Regions from separate parts of the Roseateles sp. T103 genome, predicted to be linked through region 2. Evidence: predicted binding sites of a transcription regulator. Region 2 holds the regulator's gene; each other region holds the start of a gene.
The links. The regulator sigma-54, encoded in region 2, starts transcription at its own class of promoters, with help from an activator protein. The targets are predictions, from matches to a motif close to TGGCANGNAANCTGCTTT.

Region 1: AC2EBS_RS16840 (PEP-CTERM sorting domain-containing protein) is a predicted target of sigma-54. The motif match lies at 2,044-2,061, and genes of this name have one in related genera.
Region 3: AC2EBS_RS14500 (PEP-CTERM sorting domain-containing protein) is a predicted target of sigma-54. The motif match lies at 2,893-2,910, and genes of this name have one in related genera.
Region 4: AC2EBS_RS03910 (THxN family PEP-CTERM protein) is a predicted target of sigma-54. The motif match lies at 2,295-2,312, and genes of this name have one in related genera.

The regions. Positions count from the first base shown of each region.
Region 1 is NZ_JBXVVS010000006.1:163,280-168,251, forward strand. It holds gene AC2EBS_RS16830 ((Fe-S)-binding protein) at 1-549, shown strand, start outside; gene AC2EBS_RS16835 (DUF3501 family protein) at 587-1,180, shown strand; gene AC2EBS_RS16840 (PEP-CTERM sorting domain-containing protein) at 1,460-2,005, opposite strand; gene AC2EBS_RS16845 (SDR family NAD(P)-dependent oxidoreductase) at 2,213-2,926, opposite strand; gene AC2EBS_RS16850 (TIGR02450 family Trp-rich protein) at 2,923-3,147, opposite strand; gene AC2EBS_RS16855 (NAD(P)/FAD-dependent oxidoreductase) at 3,295-4,302, shown strand; gene AC2EBS_RS16860 (YitT family protein) at 4,287-4,928, opposite strand; gene AC2EBS_RS16865 (DUF2788 domain-containing protein) at 4,921-4,972, opposite strand, start outside.
Region 2 is NZ_JBXVVS010000005.1:244,574-249,545, reverse strand. It holds gene AC2EBS_RS15540 (bifunctional diguanylate cyclase/phosphodiesterase) at 1-778, opposite strand, end outside; gene AC2EBS_RS15535 (RNA polymerase factor sigma-54) at 901-2,424, opposite strand; gene lptB (LPS export ABC transporter ATP-binding protein) at 2,443-3,231, opposite strand; gene lptA (lipopolysaccharide transport periplasmic protein LptA) at 3,228-3,863, opposite strand; gene AC2EBS_RS15520 (thiol:disulfide interchange protein DsbA/DsbL) at 3,910-4,584, opposite strand; gene AC2EBS_RS15515 (SPOR domain-containing protein) at 4,660-4,972, opposite strand, start outside.
Region 3 is NZ_JBXVVS010000004.1:424,150-429,121, forward strand. It holds gene AC2EBS_RS14485 (hypothetical protein) at 1-442, opposite strand, end outside; gene AC2EBS_RS14490 (septation protein IspZ) at 615-1,208, shown strand; gene AC2EBS_RS14495 (hypothetical protein) at 1,387-1,989, shown strand; gene AC2EBS_RS14500 (PEP-CTERM sorting domain-containing protein) at 2,014-2,877, opposite strand; gene AC2EBS_RS14505 (molybdopterin-dependent oxidoreductase) at 3,227-4,972, opposite strand, start outside.
Region 4 is NZ_JBXVVS010000001.1:894,594-899,565, reverse strand. It holds gene leuC (3-isopropylmalate dehydratase large subunit) at 1-271, opposite strand, end outside; gene AC2EBS_RS03915 (LysR family transcriptional regulator) at 274-1,224, opposite strand; gene AC2EBS_RS03910 (THxN family PEP-CTERM protein) at 1,459-2,253, opposite strand; gene AC2EBS_RS03905 (hypothetical protein) at 2,746-3,843, shown strand; gene AC2EBS_RS03900 (hypothetical protein) at 3,840-4,972, shown strand, end outside.

The sequences.
Region 1 (4,972 bases), on a different contig from region 2:
GCGAGGTACGCGCGCGAGGGCTATGCGATTCTTTCCGCGATACCCAGCTGCACGCTGATGTTCAAGCAGGAGCTGCCGCTGATGTTCCCCGACGAGGCCGACGTGCAGCGGGTGAAGGAGGCGATGTGGGACCCCTTCGAGTACCTGGTGGCACGCCACAAGGACGGCCTCTTGAAGACCGACTTCAAGACCGCGCTGGGCAAGGTCAGCTACCACATCCCCTGCCACGGCCGGGTGCAGAACATCGGCCGCAAGACCGAGGAGATGTTCAAGCTGATCGGCCAGACGGTGGAGGTCAAGCTCAACACCGTGGAGCGCTGCTCGGGCCACGCCGGCACCTATGGCGTGAAGACCGCGTATCACAAGACCGCGATGAAGATCGGCAAGCCGGTGTTCAAGGCCATGGCCAAGGACGAGCCCGATGTGATCAGCAGCGACTGCGCGCTGGCCGGCCACCACATCGCCCAGGGCATGGGCGAGGCCGGCACGCCGGCCAAGGCGCTGCAGCATCCCTTGAGCCTGCTGCGCCAGGCCTATGGGCTGAGCTGAAGAGGCATCACAGAGATTGAGACCAGGAGCAGCAGCCATGAGCACGACGACCAGCATCACGCCCGAAAGCCTGATGACGCTGGAGGCCTACGCCAAGTACCGCAAGACGCACAAGGCCGAGATCATTGCCCATCGCCGCCTGCGCAGCGTGCAGCTGGGCGAGCACATCAACGTGCAGTTTGAAGATGAGCGGACCATCCGGTATCAGATCCAGGAGATGCTGCGCATCGAAAAGATCTTCGAGGAAGAGGGCATCCAGGGCGAGATCGATGCCTACGCGCCGCTGGTGCCCGATGGCACGAACTGGAAGGCCACGATGCTGATCGAGTACCCCGATCCGCACGAACGCAAGCGCGAACTGGCCCGCCTGATCGGCGTGGAAGACCGCATGTTCGTCGAGGTCGAGGGCCACCCGCGCAGCTACGCGATCGCCGACGAAGACCTGGACCGCGAAAACGAGGAGAAGACCTCCTCGGTGCACTTCCTGCGCTTTGAGTTTTCACCCGCCGCCCGTCAGGCCGTGCTGGCCGGCGCCCGCGTGAAGCTGGGCTGCGACCACACCAACTACCCGGCCCATGTGGACATCGCGGCCGAAACGCTGGCGGCGCTGGCCGGGGATCTGAAGGCCTGAGGGGCTGGCTCTGCGCAGATTGTTGGGTGCTTGATTCGTCGCGTCTGCCTTCAGACCGGACTTGGTGGGCAAGCCGGGAGGAGATTCTGAATCGGCCAAAGAAGCGGTCATGCAGGGTCGACAAGCTTAGGGCACGTCGAGCAACATCCTGACCGGGTTCGCCCGGCCTTTGATAAGGTAGATCTGCACAAAGGAAGAAGCCCGTGAACGCCTGACGGCGCTAACGGGCTCCTCCTCGGTTGCCCAAGCGGCGAACCGAACTTCAGGGTTTGGCTGAGATCAGGCGCGGCGGCGGCGAGCAGCACCTGCGGCCAAAAGGGCCAAGCCTCCTAGCGCGAGGGAGCCAGGTTCGGGTACGTTGTTCAACGAACCAAAGGCACCGGAAACGATGACGTCTTGCTCGGCGTTCAAGCTCCGCCAGTAGTTGGCGTAGTCCCCATTGGGGAGAGGGTTCAGGTTGAGCACCGGCAGATCGCCGGGACTGCCGATGAACCAAGAGATGCCGATGTAGTCTGTCCAGTTCGGCTCAACGCCTGCCATCAAGAGGTCTTCGTTGGTGAGTGGATCGCCGTCATAGTCAACGGGGTTGCTCTGACTGGTGCCTTGCCACCAAGTCCATGTGAACTGCTTCCCGTCGGCAGGTCCGCCGGTCATCGTGCCATTGGTGTCGATCATCTTGCCGTAGCCGTCGGTGAAAGTCACGGTGCCGGTCCAGGTGGCACCAGACGCAAATGTCAGCTGCAGACCGGTCACGACATCAGCATGTGCCGGCGCTGCAAGCGACGCAGCCATGACAATGCTGGAAATTGTCAGAAGCTTCCTCATAGAGACTCCTCGCATGCGCAGTGATTGGTGGCGATCGCTAAGCAGTTCTCATGCCAAGAAGCAACGCTTGGGGTTTCTTGTTTAGTTTCAATTGCTTGCGAGAGAAATCTTGATGGGGTATTGCCGCCGGGTGGACGGCGGTAAATTTTTCCGACATCAATTGGCGCGCCTCCCGGCAGCCCGTTCAGCGTGCGCAGACCCGCCCGCTCACCACGGCAGCGCCTCGCCGCTGTAGCTGAAGAAGCCACCGCTGTCTTGCGGCGTCAGGCGGTCGATCACGCCGAGCAGTTCGGCGGCAGCGGTGGCGGCGGGGCGGCCGATCTCGGCGCCGCGGAAGGGAGCGGACAGCGCGGAGCTGACGGTGCCGGGATGCAGCGCGAGCAACAGCGCGCCGGGATGGCTGCGGCGCAGCTCGATCGCCGCGGTCTTGATCAGCATGTTCAGCGCGGCCTTGGAGGCGCGGTAGCCGTACCAGCCGCCCAGCCGGTTGTCGCCAATGCTGCCTACCTTGGCCGACATCATGGCCATGCGGCCGCAGTGCCGGTCGAGCAGCGGCGTGAAGTGATGCAGCAGCAGCGCGGGGCCGAAGGTGTTGACCGCGAAGACCGCCTGCAGGGAGTCCAGCCGCAGATCGCCGACTTTCTTCTCGGGCATCAGCGCCGGCCCGTGCAGCAGGCCCGCGGCATTGATGATCAGCTGGAAGGGCCCTTCGCTGGCCAGATGGGCCGCGGCCGCGGCCACGCCGGCCTCGTCCTGCAGGTCCAGCGCCGGCTGCGAGCGCCGGTGCAGCCCCAGGGCCAGCGCGCAGCGAGGATCGTGCTGCAGCTGCGCCAGCAGGGCTGCGCCGATGGCGCCGCTGGCGCCGATCACCAGCGCGCGATAGCCCTGCGGCAGCGAGGCCAGGCTCGGCGGCGCCGTCATAGCCAGCCCTGACGCCATTGCGTGGCATCGCGCAGCTCGCGCCAGCGGATACGCCGGCTGCGTCGCGAATGCACCGCTTCGATCTCCACCCACTCCAGAGCCGCGCCGGGTTCCTCAGGCAGCACCAGCTTGGAGACGAGGAAATGCTTCTCGCGGTCTTGCGGCTGCACGGCCGTCCATTTGCTCAGCAGCAGCTTCTTCGGATGTACGGCGGTCCTCATGGCAGGCACCTTAGCCCAGCGCGGTCCGCGCTGTGCGCCGGTGGCGCAATGCACCCGGCGGCAGGGCGGCCATGCTGCGCTGCGCCGAGCTGCTCCAGTCCGGGCTGGGCACAATGCCCGCTCTGCCTGCTTTGCGTCTGCCTCCCCATGACTGCTCCTGCCCCCGTGGCCCTGATCGGTGCCGGCCTTGCCGGTCTCAGCTGCGCCACTGCGCTGCAGCACGCCGGCCTGGCCGTTCAGCTGTTCGACAAGAGTCGTGGCCCGGCCGGGCGCATGAGTACGCGGCGCGGCGATGACTGGGCCTGCGACCATGGTGCCCAGTACTTCACCGCACGCGACGCGCGTTTCCGCGCCGAGCTGTCGCGCTGGCTGGCAGCCGGCGTGGCCGCGCCCTGGACGCCGCGGCTGCAGGTGCTGGGCGGCCTGGGCGATCACCATCCGGACGCGAGCATCGAGCGCTGGGTGGGCCTGCCGCAGATGACGGCGCCGGCGCGCTGGCTGGCGGCGCAGCTGCCGCTGGCATTGAGCTCGACCGTCACCGCGCTGCGTCGCGACGGCGCTGGCGCCTGGCAGCTGCAGACCGCTGAACAAGGCTGGCTGGCCCAGCCTTTCAGCGCCGTGCTGCTGGCGATGCCGGCGCCGCAGACTGTGACGCTGCTGCAGCCGCATGCGCCGGCACTGGCCGCGCTGAGCGCCCAGGCGCGCATGCGCGGCTGCTGGGCGCTGATGCTGCAGTACGCGGCGCCGCCGCAGCTGCCCTTTGACGCGGCCTTCGTCAACCGCGGTCCGCTGCGCTGGATCGCCCGCAACAGCAGCAAGCCCGGACGCAGCGGTGCCGAGACCTGGCTGCTGCATGCCGAGGCCGAGTGGAGCGAGGCCCATCTGGAGCATGCGCCAGAGCAGGTCGCGGCGCTGATGCTGCAGGCCTTTGCCGAGCATGGTGGGCCGGCGCCGCAGCGCTGGAGCGCGCACCGCTGGCGCTATGCCGACAGCGCCCCCGCATTGGACGATGGCTGCGCCTGGCAGCCGGATGCCGGCCTGGGCCTGTGCGGCGACTGGCTGAACGGCGGCAAGGTCGAGGGCGCCTGGCTCAGCGGCCTGAAGCTGGCCGAGGCGCTGCTGCGCAGCCGCGCGCCGACTCAGGCCGCCATGTAACGGCCGGGGCGGTGGTTGATGGCCAGCGCTGCATTGATCGCCGCCATGCCCAGCAGCGACAGAGCGATGTGCTCCCAGCTGACGAAGGCCAGGCCCAGCAGCAGGATGGCGCCGTCCAGCCCGGCCTGCACATAGCCGGCGCGCCAGCCGTAGCGCTCCTGCAGATAGAGCACCAGCACGTTCAGCCCGCCCAGGCTGGCACGGTGGCGGAAGAGGATCAGCATGCCCGCGCCGATCAGCAAGCCGCCCGCGATAGCCGCGAACCAGGGGTTCAGCGTCGCGAAGCTCAGCCAGCCTGGCAGCAGTTCCGCGAACAAGGCCATCAGCGTGACGGCCAGCACCGTCTTGACGGTGAAGGCCACGCCCATGCGCTTCCAGGCCAGCCAGTAGAAGGGCATGTTGATGCAGAAGAACAGCGCACCGAAGGGCAGGCCCAGGGCGTAGTGCAGCAGGAAGGCGATGCCGACCGTGCCGCCGGTCAGCATGCCGGCCTGCTTGAACAGCGCCACGCCCAGTGCGACGAAGAGCGTGCCGGTGAGCAGGCCCTGCGCGTCCTCGAAGCGGCTGTGGCGGAAGATGCGGCTGCTGACCTTGGCCGGCGGCGCCGCGCGGCCGGGATCATTCACTGCCCAGGCCGCCGAGGAAGTACTTGATCAGACCCTTGGCGGCA
Region 2 (4,972 bases):
GCTCATCCTGACTGACCAGCGAGAAGCCGCGGATCACGGACGCATCCGCAGCGCCGCGCAAATGACGTTCCAGCAGCGAGTTGGGCTGGCTCAGCAGATTGCGCCCCAGCCAGCTGTCCTTATGCGGGCTGAGGCTGAACAGCAGGCCATCGGAATGTGCCAGCGCGCTCCATGTCTGCAAGTCACCGCGGGCTGAGTCCAGCATGAGGCGGAAGTAGGACGGATCCAGGCTGATCGCGATGCTGCCGGCGAAGCGCCCTTGCGCGTCCAGCAGGGCACGCGAGAGCGTCATCGTGTAAGCACCCAGTGCCGAGGTGAAGGGTGCAGAGACGAAGATGCGCTCGGCGTGCGGCTGTTGACGCGGCACCCGGAAGAAGTCGCGCTGGCTCGCGTCGATGCCGATCAGCTGCGGCGCCGAGCTGGCTTGGACGATGCCTTGCGCGTCGACGATGCTCAGCACCCGGATGCCCGGCATGGCCTTGGCCAATGTGCTCAGCAGGGGCCCAGCCTGCGCTTGCAGCGCCCGCGCGTCCCAGCCGGCATGGTCAGTGACGATGGTGCCCAGAGCGCCGCGCACGGCATCCAGCTGCTGGCTGACGATGCTGTCCAGCGTGCGCGCCTGGGACTGCAGCATGGCAGTCTCGCGCTCATAGAGCTGCTCGTGCTCGAGCGTCAGCCACACAGCCATGCCTGCCCAGGCGGCCGCGATGGCCGTCAGCAGCAGGCCCCAGCGGCGCTGCGACGGGCGGGAGAGCAGTTGCGGTCGAACGGACTCCATGACGATCGAGACAGCGTCTCAGGCGCCGTCGGCGTGCGAACAAGCAGGGTGTGACGGGGAGACGTGAGCGCTCGCCGGGCTGAGGCGGGCAGACGGCGGCGCCAAGGACCGCGGGCGCGGGATCAGAGGCTTTTGCGCAAATTGGCTGGCGCGATTTTAAGCGCCTCGCGGTACTTGGCGACGGTGCGGCGGGCGACCTGGATGCCCTGCTCTTCCAGCATCTGCGCCAGCGTGCTATCCGACAGCGGCTTGGCCGGATCCTCGGCGGCGACGAACTGCTTGATCAGCGCGCGCACCGCGGTGCTCGATGCATTGCCGCCGGCCTCGGTGGCCAGGCCCGAGCCGAAGAAGTACTTCAGCTCGAAGGTGCCGAAGCGCGTGGCCATGTACTTGGCAGTGGTCACGCGCGAGATCGTGGACTCGTGCATGCCCAGTTCGTCGGCGATCTCGCGCAGCACCAGCGGCTTCATCGCAAGCTCGCCATGGGTGAAGAAGCCCTTCTGCCGCTCGACGATGGCCTGCGAGACGCGCAGGATGGTGTCGAAGCGCTGCTGGATGTTCTTGATGAACCAGCGTGCCTCCTGCAGCTGCGCGCCCAGCGGCGAGTTGCTGATGCCGCCACGCGTGGCGCGCAGCGCCTGCGCATAGAGTTCGTTGATGCGCAGCTTGGGCGCGACCTCGGGATTCAGCATCACGCGGAACTCGCGGCCGACCTTCTGCACGATCACATCGGGGATCACCGCCTGCGCCTGGCCGCGCGCAAAACGGCGGCCGGGTTTGGGCTCCAGATGCGTGATCAGGCTCTGCGCCTCGCGCAGCAGCTCCTCGTCGGCACCGGTCAACGACATCAGGCGCTTCCAGTCGCGCTTGGCGAGCAGTTCCAGGTGCTTCTTGCAGATCAGGATCGCGATCGCCTGCGCCTCACTGCGCGGTTGCGCGCGCAGCTGCAGCGTCAGGCACTCGGACAGGTCGCGCGCGCCCACGCCGGCAGGGTCCATGCTCTGCAGCCAGGCCAGCGCGCAGCGCAGCCGGTCCAATACCTCGTCCTTGGACTCCGGGTCCGCGTCGGCGCCGAGCAGCGCATCGGTCAGCTCCTCGAGGCTGTCCTCCAGATAGCCGTCCTCGTTGAGCGACTCGATCAGCACGTGCAGCGCGGCCTTGTCCTCACGGCTGAGCATCATGCCGGCGAGCTGCTGTCCCAAATGCTCCTGCAGGCTGATCTCGGCCGACTCCAGCTCGCTGCGCTCGCCATCCTCGTCGCCCGAGCCGCTGCCGCTGCTGCTGTTGCTGGGCAGTTCGCGGATGCCGTCGAAGTCGTCGCCCTCGGTGCCGTTCTCCCAGTCTTCGCGCTCGGTGGTGCCGAAGTCTTCGGCGCGGATCTCGGCCGTGCTTTCGGTTTCAGTGCCGCCGGCGTAGTCGTCGCCGCCGTCGCTGTCGGTGCTGCTGCTGTTGCGGATCTCCGGCAGCTCCGGGGCGGGCGCGTCGCCGAATTCGTCCTCGGTCTCTAGCAGCGGGTTCTGCGCCAGCATCTGCTCGACTTCCTGGTTCAGCTCCAGCGTGGAGAGCTGCAGCAGGCGGATCGATTGCTGCAGCTGCGGTGTGAGCGCCAGGTGCTGGCTGAGGCGGACCTGCAGTGAGGGCTTCATCGCTGCGCCATCCCGGCCCTACATGCGGAAGTGTTCGCCGAGATAGACCTTGCGCACGTCGGCGTTGTCGACGATCTCCTGCGGCGTGCCCTCGGCCAGCACGGCGCCCTCGCTGATGATGTAGGCGCGGTCGCAGATGCCCAGCGTCTCGCGCACATTGTGGTCGGTGATCAGCACGCCGATGCCGCGCGCCTTGAGGAAACGGATGATGCGCTGGATTTCGAGCACCGCGATCGGGTCCACGCCGGCGAAAGGCTCGTCCAGCAGGATGAAGCGCGGCTGCGTGGCCAGCGCGCGGGCGATCTCGACGCGGCGGCGCTCGCCGCCGGACAGCGCCGGCGCCGGGCTGTCGCGCAGCTTCTCGATGCTGAGGTCGGCGAGCAGCCCTTCCAGCAGGTCCTTGATGCGCTGTTCCGGCAGCGGCCGGCCCTTGTCGTCGCGCTGCAGCTCCAGCACCGCGCGGATGTTCTCCTCGACGGTGAGCTTGCGGAAGATCGACGCTTCCTGCGGCAGATAGGACAGGCCCAGGCGCGAGCGCTTGTGGATGGGCAGGTTCTGCACCGGCTGGCCGTCGATGCGGATCTCGCCGGCATCGGCGCGCACCAAGCCGACGATCATGTAGAAGCTGGTCGTCTTGCCGGCGCCGTTCGGGCCGAGCAGTCCGACCACTTCGCCGCTGTGCACGTCCACATGGACGTTCTTGACCACTTTGCGCACGCCATAGCTCTTCTGCAGGCCTTCGGCCTCCAGCCGGCTGCTGGGTCCGGACTCCAGCGCCGGGCGGTGCTGCGTGGCGATGCCGGTCATGAAGGATTGCGCGGCACCGGCGGCACGGCCTGCAGCGGTACGGCCGAGGCCGGCGCCGCCGGCGCGGTGGCTTCGCGCGGCATGATGGTCATGCGCACCCCGCCGCGCGGGTTGGGTGAGGTCTGGCCGGCCTCGACGCTGACCCGCTCGCTGCGGTTGTCGTAGACCAGCACGGCGCCGCTGATTTCGCGCATCACCGTGCTGCCACGCAGGATGCGCACGATCGCAGCGCCGCTGAAGCGCACGGTGTCGGTCCGTGCGTCGTATTCGACCTGGCCGGCGGTGCCGGCGATGCTCTCGCCGGGCACGTCGCGCGCCTGGCGGAAGCTGACCGGCTCGCCTTCGCGCCCCTGCGCGATCGCCAGCACGAAACCGTCGCTCCTCTCGCGCACCGACAGCGTCTCGGCGCTGAGCTGCATCGTGCCCTTGGTGAGGATGACCTTGCCGCTGAACTCGGTGAGCTGCTTGGCCGCGTCGTGCAGGCCGCCGCGCTCGGAGACGATGTTCAGTGGCTTGTCGCGATCGGCCTTCTCCGCCCAGGCCGGCAGGGTCGCCAGCGCGCCGGCCAGCAGGGCCGGCGCCCAGCTTTGCAGCAGGCGCCTAGGGTTCAGGAGGGGGCAGGGCGGGTTCATGGCGGCACAGTTCTTGCAGGCCATTCTAGCCCTGCAAATCGGCCGCTCAGGCCTTTCCGGAACGGATCTGTTGGATCAGGTAGTCAGTCACGGCCAGTGCGCGCCGGCCGGACTCGATCTCGTTCAGGCGCTGGCCCGCGGCGGCGATGCTCGGCGCCGTCAGGAAGCGGCCGCCAATGCCGATCGCCGGCACGCCATCGATGCGGTAGCCCTCGGACAGCTTCTCGGCCTGCTGGCACTTGGTCTGCACGCCGAAGCTGTTGTAGGCCTGCTCGAACTTGGCCGGCTCGATGCCCAGCGGCGCCAGGAAGTCGCTCATGGCCTTGACGCTGTCCAGCGCACGGCCCTCGACATGCATCGCGGAGAAGATGCGGGCGCGCAGTTCCTTCTCCTTGCCCAACGCTTCCAACGCGTAGAACAGACGCTGGTGCAGCTTGACGTTGGCGCGGAAGGCCACATGCACATGACGGAAGCTGACGTCGGCCGGCAGCTTCTTGACCCACTCGCCCAGCATCGGCTCGAAGGCATTGCAGTGCGGGCAGCCATACCAGAAGAACTCGACGATCTCGATCTTGCCGGGTTGCGTGGGCAGGGGCGACGCCAGGCGGCGGAAGTGCGTGCCCTCGATCGGGCCGCCCTGGGCGCTGGCCAGTTCAGGCAGACCCAGAGCCAGAGCGCTGCCGGCAAGTCCCAGGCCGGCATTGAAATCGCGACGCTTCATCGGAGATCCTCGTTCGATGTGCAGATGGGGGAAGTCAGTGAACGCTGCAGGCGCGGGCGGGGCTGACGCGCCCGCTCAGCGCTGCACGCGGGCCAGGTTGGCCTCGATGCCGGCGGCCTCCAGCTTGCGCTGCAGCGCTTCGGCCTCATCGCGGCTTTCCATCGGGCCCATGCGGACGCGGTAGACGGTGCGGCCCGATTGCTCGCGCTCGTAGATCTTGGCCACGAAGCCCTGCATCGCCAACTTGGCGCGCTGGGTCTCGGCATCTTCGGTCTTGCCGTAGGCGCCGGCCTGGACATAGTAGACGTAGGGGTCGGCGCCGGCGGCGCTGGCCGCGGCGGTGGCTGGCTTGGCTTCGGTGCGCGCGGTCGACGCAGCGGCGGCTGCC
Region 3 (4,972 bases), on a different contig from region 2:
AGAAGTAGCTCTTGTCGACGATGCCGAAGGCGCCCACCACGCCGGCCGCGAAGAGCGCGTAATTGGTCTTGGCCTTGACGCTGTCCACAAAGGCGCCGGCCGTGCTGGCGCCCAGCGTGGTGCCGGCCGCCGCGGCCGAGGCATCGGAGCGGTCGGCCATCAGATCGCGCACGAACTGGTGGAACTGCAGATCGATCACCGCGATCGCCTTGTTCTGCAGCAGATTGCGCTCCACCTCCGAGCCGGCCGCCTGCAGATCGGCCAGGTCCTGCGCCGAGAGGTTGATCCGGCTGACCACCTCGGCCGTGGGCTGGTAGCGCGTCGGCGTGCCGCGCAGCGTGGAGCAGCCCGAGGCCAGGGCCAGCGCCAGCAGCCCCAGCAGCAGCCTGACGCCGCGCAGCGACAGCGGCTGCACGGTGGCCGCCCCGGAATGCCTTGCCATCGTCCTTGCTTGGTCCATCATCGCTCTCCTGGGTTGACGCCATGCCGGCGCCGCTGCGGCGGCCAGGCTGCGCCCCATGATGCCCACCCTGTCGGCCGCGAACATCCCCAGGCTGTCGGAGTGGCAAGACCCGGCACCGCGGGGGCATCGCTTCGCCGCGACAATGCGCGCCATGATGAACAACCAACGCCCCTCTTCCCTCTCCGCCGTCGACCAGGCGCGCCAGGCCGCGCAGTGGCAGCGCAACAAGCCCAGCATCTATGTGGATGTGGGCCTGGGCCTGTTCTTCTTCGTCTGCGCCAAGTTCACCGACCTGACCACCGCCGCGCTGCTGGGCGCCGCCGCGGGCCTGTGCGTCTATCTGGCGCAGCGCTTCGTGAAGGTGGACCTGATCGGCGGCCTGGCGATGTTCGGCGTGGTCATGCTGCTGGTTTCGGCCGGCTTCTCCTGGCTGTTCCAGGACGACTGGGCCGTCAAGATGAAGGGCACCATCCTGGGCCTGCTCACCGCCACGCTGTTCCTCGGCGACGGCCTGTTCAACCGCGGCCGCTACTTCGGCCGCCGGCTGGCGCGCTATGTGATGGAGCCGGTGATCGAGCACCGCCTGGCCATAGGCCTGGGCCTGCTGGGCGCCACCATGGCCGGCCTCAACTGGGGCGTGGCCGAGTTCTTCAGCACCGACATCTGGCTGGCCTACACCACCTTCGGCGACATCGCGCTGAGCATGCTGCTGTTCTTCGCGGTGCTGCGCTACGCGCGGGCCTGAGCCGGCGGACCGCTCGCACCAGTGCGCGCTTCAGCCGGCGCGCAAGCGACAGGACCGCAGCGGCCGGCGCGACGACCTGCCTGCAACAAAGCAAACGAGACAGCGGCCGCTTCGCAACGCCGCTGAAACCGGCGCGGCCCAGACTGGCGGGCACCCTCAACTCCCCGTGAGCGCCGCCATGTCCACCGGTCTTCCCGCCATGATGCCCGCACGCCGCCCCGTGCTGGCCGCGCTGCTCGGCGCCGCGCTGCTGCCCGGCCGGGCGCTGCGCGCCGCCACGCCATCGGCGATGAACATCACTTTCCGCGACACCACCTTCGTGCACCGCTGGTCGCGCGGCGGCCAGCATGAATTCACGCCGGCCGACGATGCCGACCTGACCAGCTGGCGCGACATGCTGACGATCAATGTGCACGGCAATGCGCGCAGCGCCGAAGCCCTGGCCGGCGTGGCCAACCAGGTGCTGGCCAACTACGAGCGCGTCGGCAAGGTGGTGCGCACGCGCTCGGTGCCGCGCAGCGCCACCACCAGGGCCGAGCACTTCATCGCTGCGGTGCTGGGCCAGCCCGAGTTCCTCGAAGCCGCCTTCGCGCGCTGCCTGCCGGTGGAGAACGCCAGCATGGTGCTGGTGCTCTCGCACCGCGTCTACGGCCAGAAGCAGGGCCCGGCGATGAGCGCCTGGCTTGCCGCCAACGGCAACGCCGTCGAGCAGGCACTGATGGGCTGGACCCGCTGGCCCAGCGTCGAGCGCCTGGACGAACTGCCACGCAGCGCGAGCTGAGCTGCGTGGGGCGCGGGGGCCTGGTCAGCCCTTCCGTCGCCGACTCGCCGCAAGCGCAGCAAGACTGAGGCCGACCAGCGCCAGCGAGGCCGGTTCCGGGACATCGCTGGCCTGCACTTCGAAGTTGGACGCCGTGCTCTGGTTGCCGATGGTCCAGGCGATGTTGTCGACGGCGCCATCGAACGGCCCCCAGCCGCTGCCGATGCCCGCGCTGAAGCCGAGGATGGCCGCATTCGCGAAGCGGGCGCTGGCCTGCCATTCCGCCAGCGTGTCGTAGGGCGTGCCGTCGCCGTCGATGTCGAACTCATTGCCCAGGCCGAACCCGAAGTTCCACAGCTTGCTGCTGTTGCCCACCACGTCCGAGACCCAGGCATCGGTGGGCGCGTTTCCGGCCACGTTGTAGGCGCGCTCGAACACCAGGCCGCCGCGGTCGCCGGTCGTTGCGAGGTTGCCATCCAGATCGAGCAGGATGCGCAGCGCGGGATGCTGCACGGCGCTGTTGCTGCTGCTGCTGTTGCGGTACCAGTCGTAGGACATGCCCGAGAACGCCGAGAACGCGCCCAACGAGGCCGACGCGAAATAGTTGCCGCCGACGTTCACGCCGCCGGCGAGGTATTCGATGTCGGCCTTGTGTGAGGCGCCGGCCGGGCCCGCCGTGCCCGCCAGATGTGCCGAGCCATTGCCCGAGCGCGCATAGCTGGTGTCGATGCCCGCCGTACCGCCGTTGCGCACGTTGTTGTAGTACCAGCCGGTGGCGCCGACCGCCTGCCCTTGGTTGACCCCAGTTGCGTTGGTGAACGCATCTCCCGGCGCAGCGCCGTTGGCAAGCACAGTCGCAGCCGATGCCGCACCGCCAAAGCCGGTCAGCGCTGCAAGCCCGACCGTCATCGCCAATCCTCGTACCAAGCACTTCATGAGCCAGTCCCCCAAGGTTGAAGTAGATGCCGCGCAGGTGCGGCGTACCAGGCACGCAAGCTTCGGACCAGCAGCGCAAGCGCCTATGACGGCGCAACGCTCGGCATCGCGACAGCACGTCGCCTGTAAAGGCATTCGACGTCGCGTGTGGGTCTCAGGCCACGCCTTAGGGATAGGCAGCAGTTGCCCCGCCGCCTCCGACTTCTGACATCCGCGTCCGCGCGCCCGCAGCGATATGCCGCTCAGCTCAGCCGTTCGGCCAGGCTGGCTAGCCTCGCCCTGATGCGACGCAGACCGCTTGATTCCGTCAGTGCAGACTGAATCAAGCCGGCGCCAGCTCCACCGCCACGCCGCTGAGCACCGAGTTGCCCGACAGCGGATCGCGTGCGCCTTCGTCCAGCAGCGCGTTGAGGTTCACGCCCGGGCGCTGACGGGCCAGGTGCAGCTGCGCGCCGGGCAGGTCGTGGCCCCAGCCGTGGGGCAGGCTGACCACGCCGGGCATCATCTCGTCGCTCAGCGCCACCTGCGCCACCAGCTCGGCGGTGGCGGTGCGCAGCCGGCCCAGGCCGCCATCAGCCAGGCCCAGGCGCGCGGCGTCCTGCGGGTGCACGAGCAGCGTGCAGCGCTGGGGCCCCTTGGCCAGCACCGGCAGGTTGTGCATCCAGCTATTGCCCGAGCGCACATCGCGCCGGCCGATCAAGAGCAGCCCCTTTGACGCTGCCGCCTCGGCCAGCGCCGCCTCCACATGCGCCAGATCGGCCAGCAGGCTGGGCGGCGCCAGCTCGATCAGTCCCGAGGACGTGCGCAGCAACTCGGGCACGCGCGGCTGCAGCTCGCCCAGGTCCAGCCCATGCGGCGCGGCCTGCACCTTGTCGAGGCTGATGCCGCCGGGCTTGAGGCCGAAGGCATCGCCATAAGGCCCGCTGCGCAGCGCCAGGTCGATCAGCCGCTCCGGGCCGCGGCGCGGCTGCAGCGCGGCCAGCACCGCCGGCGCGTGCTCGCCGGCCAGGCGCTGCACGTCGGCGGCCACGTTGGCATCGTCCATCGCATTCACATCGCCGCGCCAGTCCTTGCCCTCCACCATCGCGGCCAGGCGCAGCAGCGTTTCCCATTCCTCGGGCTGGCCCACGGGGCGCGCGAACACCGGCGCCGAATAGCGCGCGTTGTTGCGCCAGCTCAGCTGCGGGAAGGCCATGTCGTAGTGCAGATCCTCCAGCGGCGAGAGCCCCGGCAGGATCACGTCGGCATGGCGGCTGGTCTCGTTGAGATAGATGTCCAGGCTCAGCATGAACTCCAGGCTGTCCAGCGCCTTGGCCAGCCGCGGGCCGTTCGGCGCCGAGAGCACCGGGTTGCTGGCCAGCGTGATCAGCGCGCGCACCTGGCCCGGGCCGGGCGTCGCTATCTCCTCGGCCAGGCAGCTCATCGGCAGCTCGCCGAAGACCTCGGGCGCCTTGCTAACGCGGCTGTGGCGCCGCCCGGTGGCGATGCCCTTGCCGCGGCCCGGCTTGCCCTGCGTGTTGGCGGCGAAGGCGGCAGCCTTGGGGAACATCGCGCCGCCCTCGGCGTCCAGATGGCCGGTGAGGATGTTGAGCAGGTCGATCAACCAGCTGTTCAGCGTGCCGAAGCGCTGCGTGCAGGTGCCGATGCGGCCGTAGAGCGAGGCGCGCGGCGTACGCGCCAGCTCGCGCGCCAGGCGGCGCTGCGCATCGGCACTGATGCCGCAGCCCGCGGCCATGCGCTCGGGCGCAAAGGGCTGCACCGCGGCGCGCACTTCGTCCAGCCCGTTCAGATGCGCGGCCAGCCGGCCCGGCTGCACCAGGCCCTCGGCGAACAGCGTGTGCAGCATGCCCAGCAGCAGGAACACATCGCCGCCGGGGCGGATAGCCAAGTGTTCATCGGCGGCCTCGGCCGTCTCGGTGCGGCGCGGGTCGATCACGATGATGCGGCCGCCGCGCTCGCGCATGGCCTTGGCCTTGCCGCGGTAGTCGGGCACGGTCCACAGGCTGCCGTTGCTCACCATCGGATTGGCGCCCAGGATAATCAACAGATCGCTGCGCGGCAGGTCCGG
Region 4 (4,972 bases), on a different contig from region 2:
CGTCCAGCGTGGTGATCTGCTGCTTGCTGGTCGAGTCGACGATGCCGTCGTAGCCCAGTTCCCAGCCGGTGGTCGGCGTGTTGTGGTCGGCGGTGGCGACGACCGAGCTGACGCGCCAGACCTTGCGGCCGGCCAGGCGCAGGCCTTCGAAGGCCTGCGGGCTGGTCACCTCGTGCACCAGATGGCGATCGATATACAGGACGGCGGTACCGTCTTCCTCGGTGTGGACGACATGCTCGTCCCAGAGCTTGTCGTAAAGCGTGCGAGCAATGGTCATGCTGCTTGGCCTTTCTTCAGGGTCTTGATCGACGGTTTGATCATCGTTTCTTCCTGGCGGCTGTCCGCCGGGCACAGCGCGTCGACAAAGCGCTGCACCACCATGGGCAGGCGCTCCTGGCGCACCACCCCCAGAACATAGTCGCGCTGCGCCCAGGGCTCATCCAGGCGCAGGCGCTTCACCTCGAACACGCGGGCAAAGCGCTCCGCCGGCACCTCGGGCAGCACCGCCACGCCCAGGCCGGTTTCCACCAGCTGCGCGATCGCATCGAAGCCGCGCACCTGCAGCCGCGCCTTGAGTGTGCGGCCGCGCGCCAGCGCCTGCTCGCGCATCAAGTCCTGCGCCGCGGCGCCGGCATGCAGGCCGATCAGGTCGTAGTCGAGCAGGTCGTCGAAGCTGACCGCCTCGCGCGTGGCCAGCGCGTGGCCGCGTGGCACCAGCACCGCCAGGCGGGCCGGCTTGTAGATCCAGGTCTGCAGCCGGTTGTCCAGCAGCGGCGGCGTGAACACGCCGACATCGGCACGCCCCTCGGCCACCGCGGCCTGCACCTCGGTGCTGGTCAGGTCTTCCAGGCTGATGCGGATCTGCGGATGATGCTGTGAGAAGGCCGCCAGGTCCGGCGGCAGGCACTCGGCGATCGAGCCAGTATTGGCCGCGATGCGCAGATGGCCCTTGATGCCGCGGGCGAACTCCATCACCTCGCTCTCCAGCGCATGCAGCGAGGCATGCAGCGAGCGGATATGGCGCACCAGCGCCCGGCAGGCCTCCGTCGGCTCGACACCGCGCGCGCGGCGCTCGAAGAGCTGCACGCCGAGCCGCGCCTCCAGGTCGGAGATGCGCTTGCTCGCCGCGGCCAGCGCCAGATGCTCCTGCTGCGCGCCACGCGTGATCGAGCGCGTCTGCTCGATCGCCAGCACGAGATTCAGGGTTGTTAGGTCCAAACGCATTTGTCGGGGCGTGACTCAAACGCGAGTCCAGCATTTTGCGGACGCAGGATACGCTCAGCCAGCCTTCGCGCCAACAGCCAACAATACCAGATAATGCAACGATGACATCGCAGAACGCGAAGCCATTAGGCAACTGCCAGTAGGTAGCCCGCAACCAGGCCATCGGAAAAAAATGGGGCGTGCCAATTGGCACGCCCCAATCAGAACAGGGTGCTAGTCAGCCGCTGTCTGGATTCAGGCCTTGCGGCGGCGCGCCATAGACATGGCAGCCAGTGCCAAGCCCGCCAAGGCGAGAACGCCAGGCTCCGGAACGTTCAACGGCGCGGTCGAAATGGTGAAGGAGAACGGCACAAACGTGTTCTGGCCTTCTTGCGTGGTAAAGCCGATACAGCCACTCGCTTGGCCTGCGACAGCGCAAACCCCATTGCTCAGCGGGTGGAACGCGCCGGCGCTGGTCGGAAACACATTGACGAAGTAGGTGTAGCCATCGTAGTCGAACGACTGGTTCAACAGGCCACCGGTCAGCACGAAGATGTCATCACACAGCACACCGTTCGTGGCCTGAGCGCAAGGCGTATCGTTAGGGGTCTCAGTGAACGAGATCGGCACGATCAGCGACGGCAGACCTCCCGGGCCAGCGCTGGCGGGATTGGCTGCACTCAGCGTAATCGTGGACCTCAGCGTAGCACCGGTCAACGAGTCACCAGTAATAGGGCGGTTCCTGTGAGTCACGGAACTGCCCAAAGCCCAGAACGAGTTAGGCACCGCGCCGCCACCGACATAGGTCTGGACATTCTGATTGGCAGCAGGATTGCCAATCACCAGCTGGCTCTGACCCTGGCCCGTTGACGTACCCCAGGACAACGTCAGATTGTCTGGACTGAGACTCACGGATCCGGGCGTACGGCTGCTCCATTGACTCGTGATGGTGGCAGTCCAATCCGTCACCAATGCTGCTGCATTCGCGCTCAGGGCAGCGGCGAAGAGACTGACACCAGCCAGAATCGTTTTGACCTTATGTGCTTTCATCTACATGCTCCTCAAATACTTGCGACAAGAGATGCCTCTTAGCAGCAAGAACCGGGCCAGCGTGTCGGCAAGGCAAGAAATGCCCTTGTTCTTCAAGTGGTTACCATGGCACCAATGTCAGCGACGCTTGAGCCAGAGCGAGACATGTCAAAAGTTTCGACACCTGCCTTTGCCGAGCTGATGAACCAAGTAATTGGCAATTTCATGAGATCAGCCGCTGGCGGAGAGGACCGGCTGCGGCGCCGGCATCGGGTCGAGCCGTGCGCCTCAGCCACCGGCCGGTAACCTGTTGTTGCTGCCTAGCTGGGCGAAACGGATGTCGCGGCTGCCGCGAACTCGCTCAACAGTCCGGAGCGAAACGCATGCAGATCACCGTCATCTGCATGGTCACCCTGCAACAACTGAAACGGCCCAGCCAGGATGGGAGAAACGGCGCTGCAACCAAAGCGCGGAACCATGCCCCCACCGTCAACAACGACTGGAGGGCCCGTGATGATCAAGATCTTCGGCAGCGCCGGCCTTGCCGTGGCCACGCTCTCGGCCCTGCTGCTCTTCGGCATTGCCGCCAGCAGCGCCGGAGGCCGCGACGGCGGTCGCTTCTGGTCCGCCATCATCGCCGGCCTGCCGCTGCTCGGCGGACTGCTGCTGGCCTATGGCTGCGGGCTGGGCAATGCCGGTTTCGACTGGGTGCTGGGCGAGCGCGGCACCGCCCCGGCACGCTGGCTGCTGGTGCTGGCCGCGCTGATCGCGGCGGCCGTCGTCACCACGCTGAGCGCCGCAGTGCGCACCGAAGTGACCGAGCAGACACCCTGGGCACTGTGGCCGGTGCGCGACTGGGCGCATTGGGTCTGGTTGCCGACCTTGCTGGCCGGCGCTGCGCTGGGTCTCTACCCTACGCTGCGCCAGAGCCTGCCCGCCTGGGCCTGGCAGGCCCCGCTGAGCGCAGTGGCCGGGCTTTCGCTGCTGCTCTGCGCCGGCCTGCTGGTGCAGCTGGTGCAAACGCAGCACGAATCGCAGGTCCAGCGCGTCCAGGAAGACGTCGCATTCATGAACAAGCGCAACGCCGACATGCTGGCCAAGGTGCAGCAAGCCGACGTGCAGCGTGACTTGCTCAACCTGCTGCCGCACAGCTCGCCGTTTGAAGAGACGCAGATCCGCGAACTGGCGCTGGCCAAGCTGCGCCAGCACCCCGACCTGGATGGCGCGCTGATGCAGGTGCTGCGCGGCGCCTACCCCGAGAAAGCCTTCTCCTACCTGAAGGCCCAAGAGGTGAAGAACCGGGCTGCGATGGCCGCCGCGATCCGCGATGGCATCGCGGCCTATTCGAGCCAGCTGCAGGACGACATCTCCCGCACCCACACGCTGCGCGCCGACGACTACCAGCCCGCCGTGCGCCGCATCCTCGCCACGGTGGATCGCTTCGCCGACCAGGGCGTGGACTTCCGCCCGGCGCTGAAGCAGCTGCGCGGTGCCTTCGATGCACCGCGCACCGGCTACGCGCAGCCGACGCCGCGCATGGCCGGCCAGCGTGACATCGACGCGTGGCTGCAGACGCACGGACTCGAGCGCCCGGAGCACCGTCAGCCATGAGCACACCCTACGCACTGCTGCTGCAGCGCCTGTGCGTCGTCACGGCCGCCGTGCTGAGCCTGTTCAGCACGATGGCGGCCCACGCGCAGGACATCGCCGCCAGCAGCGGGCCCTTCGCCTTGCGGCTGATCGAGAAGCGCAGCGGCCTGCAGTTCAATGCCAACTACGGCTTCGTGCGCGTGCGCTACTACGAGATCCGCTTGCTGTACCGGGGCAAGCCGATGACGCTGCGCGACGAAGCCGGCCGCAAGGCAAGCGACTTCAGCGATGCCTTCGTGCTGGTCGGTGCGCCCGAGCCAGCGCTGCTGGTCGCGAACCAGGGCTGGCAGCTGATCACCGAGCGCGACGGCAAGCTGATGATCAGCCCCCTCACCCAGGGTCGCGCCGACACGCTGCGCTGGGCCGAAGGCCCGCCGGCCGAGCGGCGCATCGACGTCGGCCGCACGCGCACCGAGGCGCCGGCCTCGCTGGAGCTCAGGGGCCGACGCCACCTGCTGCTCGACGAGAAGACCGTGCTGGACATCGGCACGCTGCAAACCCGGAACCCCGGCCAGCGCAGCGCCGATCGTGCCTCTGCGGCTGCCACTGCCGAGCCCGGCGAAGCGGCTGCCCCCATCCCCGCGGGCTATGTGCTCGCCGTGCGCGACCCGCTGGGCACCTCGCCCGACGGCCGCGCCATCGCCCAGCTCTACCGAGGGCCGTCGAATTCGCCGCGCGACTCGCTCGTCGTGGTCAGCAGCATGGACGGCAGCGGCCAGCGGCATTTCCTGCCCCTCGATCTGCGCGCGCTCACCGGCTTGAAGGAGTATCCCGACACCGTGGAGCCCTTGCTGCACCACTTCGAATGGACCGCGTCAGCAGGCACGGAGCTTCCCCGACTGCGTCCACGCGGCGCCAGCGACAAGAGCCGCAAGGGCTGGCAGTCGCAGTTCCAGTTCGGCGTCGCCGCGCCGCTGTCGCCGCAGGGCCAACGACTGCCACGCTACAGCGTGGCGCCGGTGCGAGCGGCGATGTTCGCCGCAGTGCGCGATCACCTGATCGAGCACTGCCAAGCCAAGCCTCAGCCAGCTGAGCCGGGCGATCCGCCGGCCGAGCAATTCGCGCGGCTCAACTACTGGATCATGCCGTT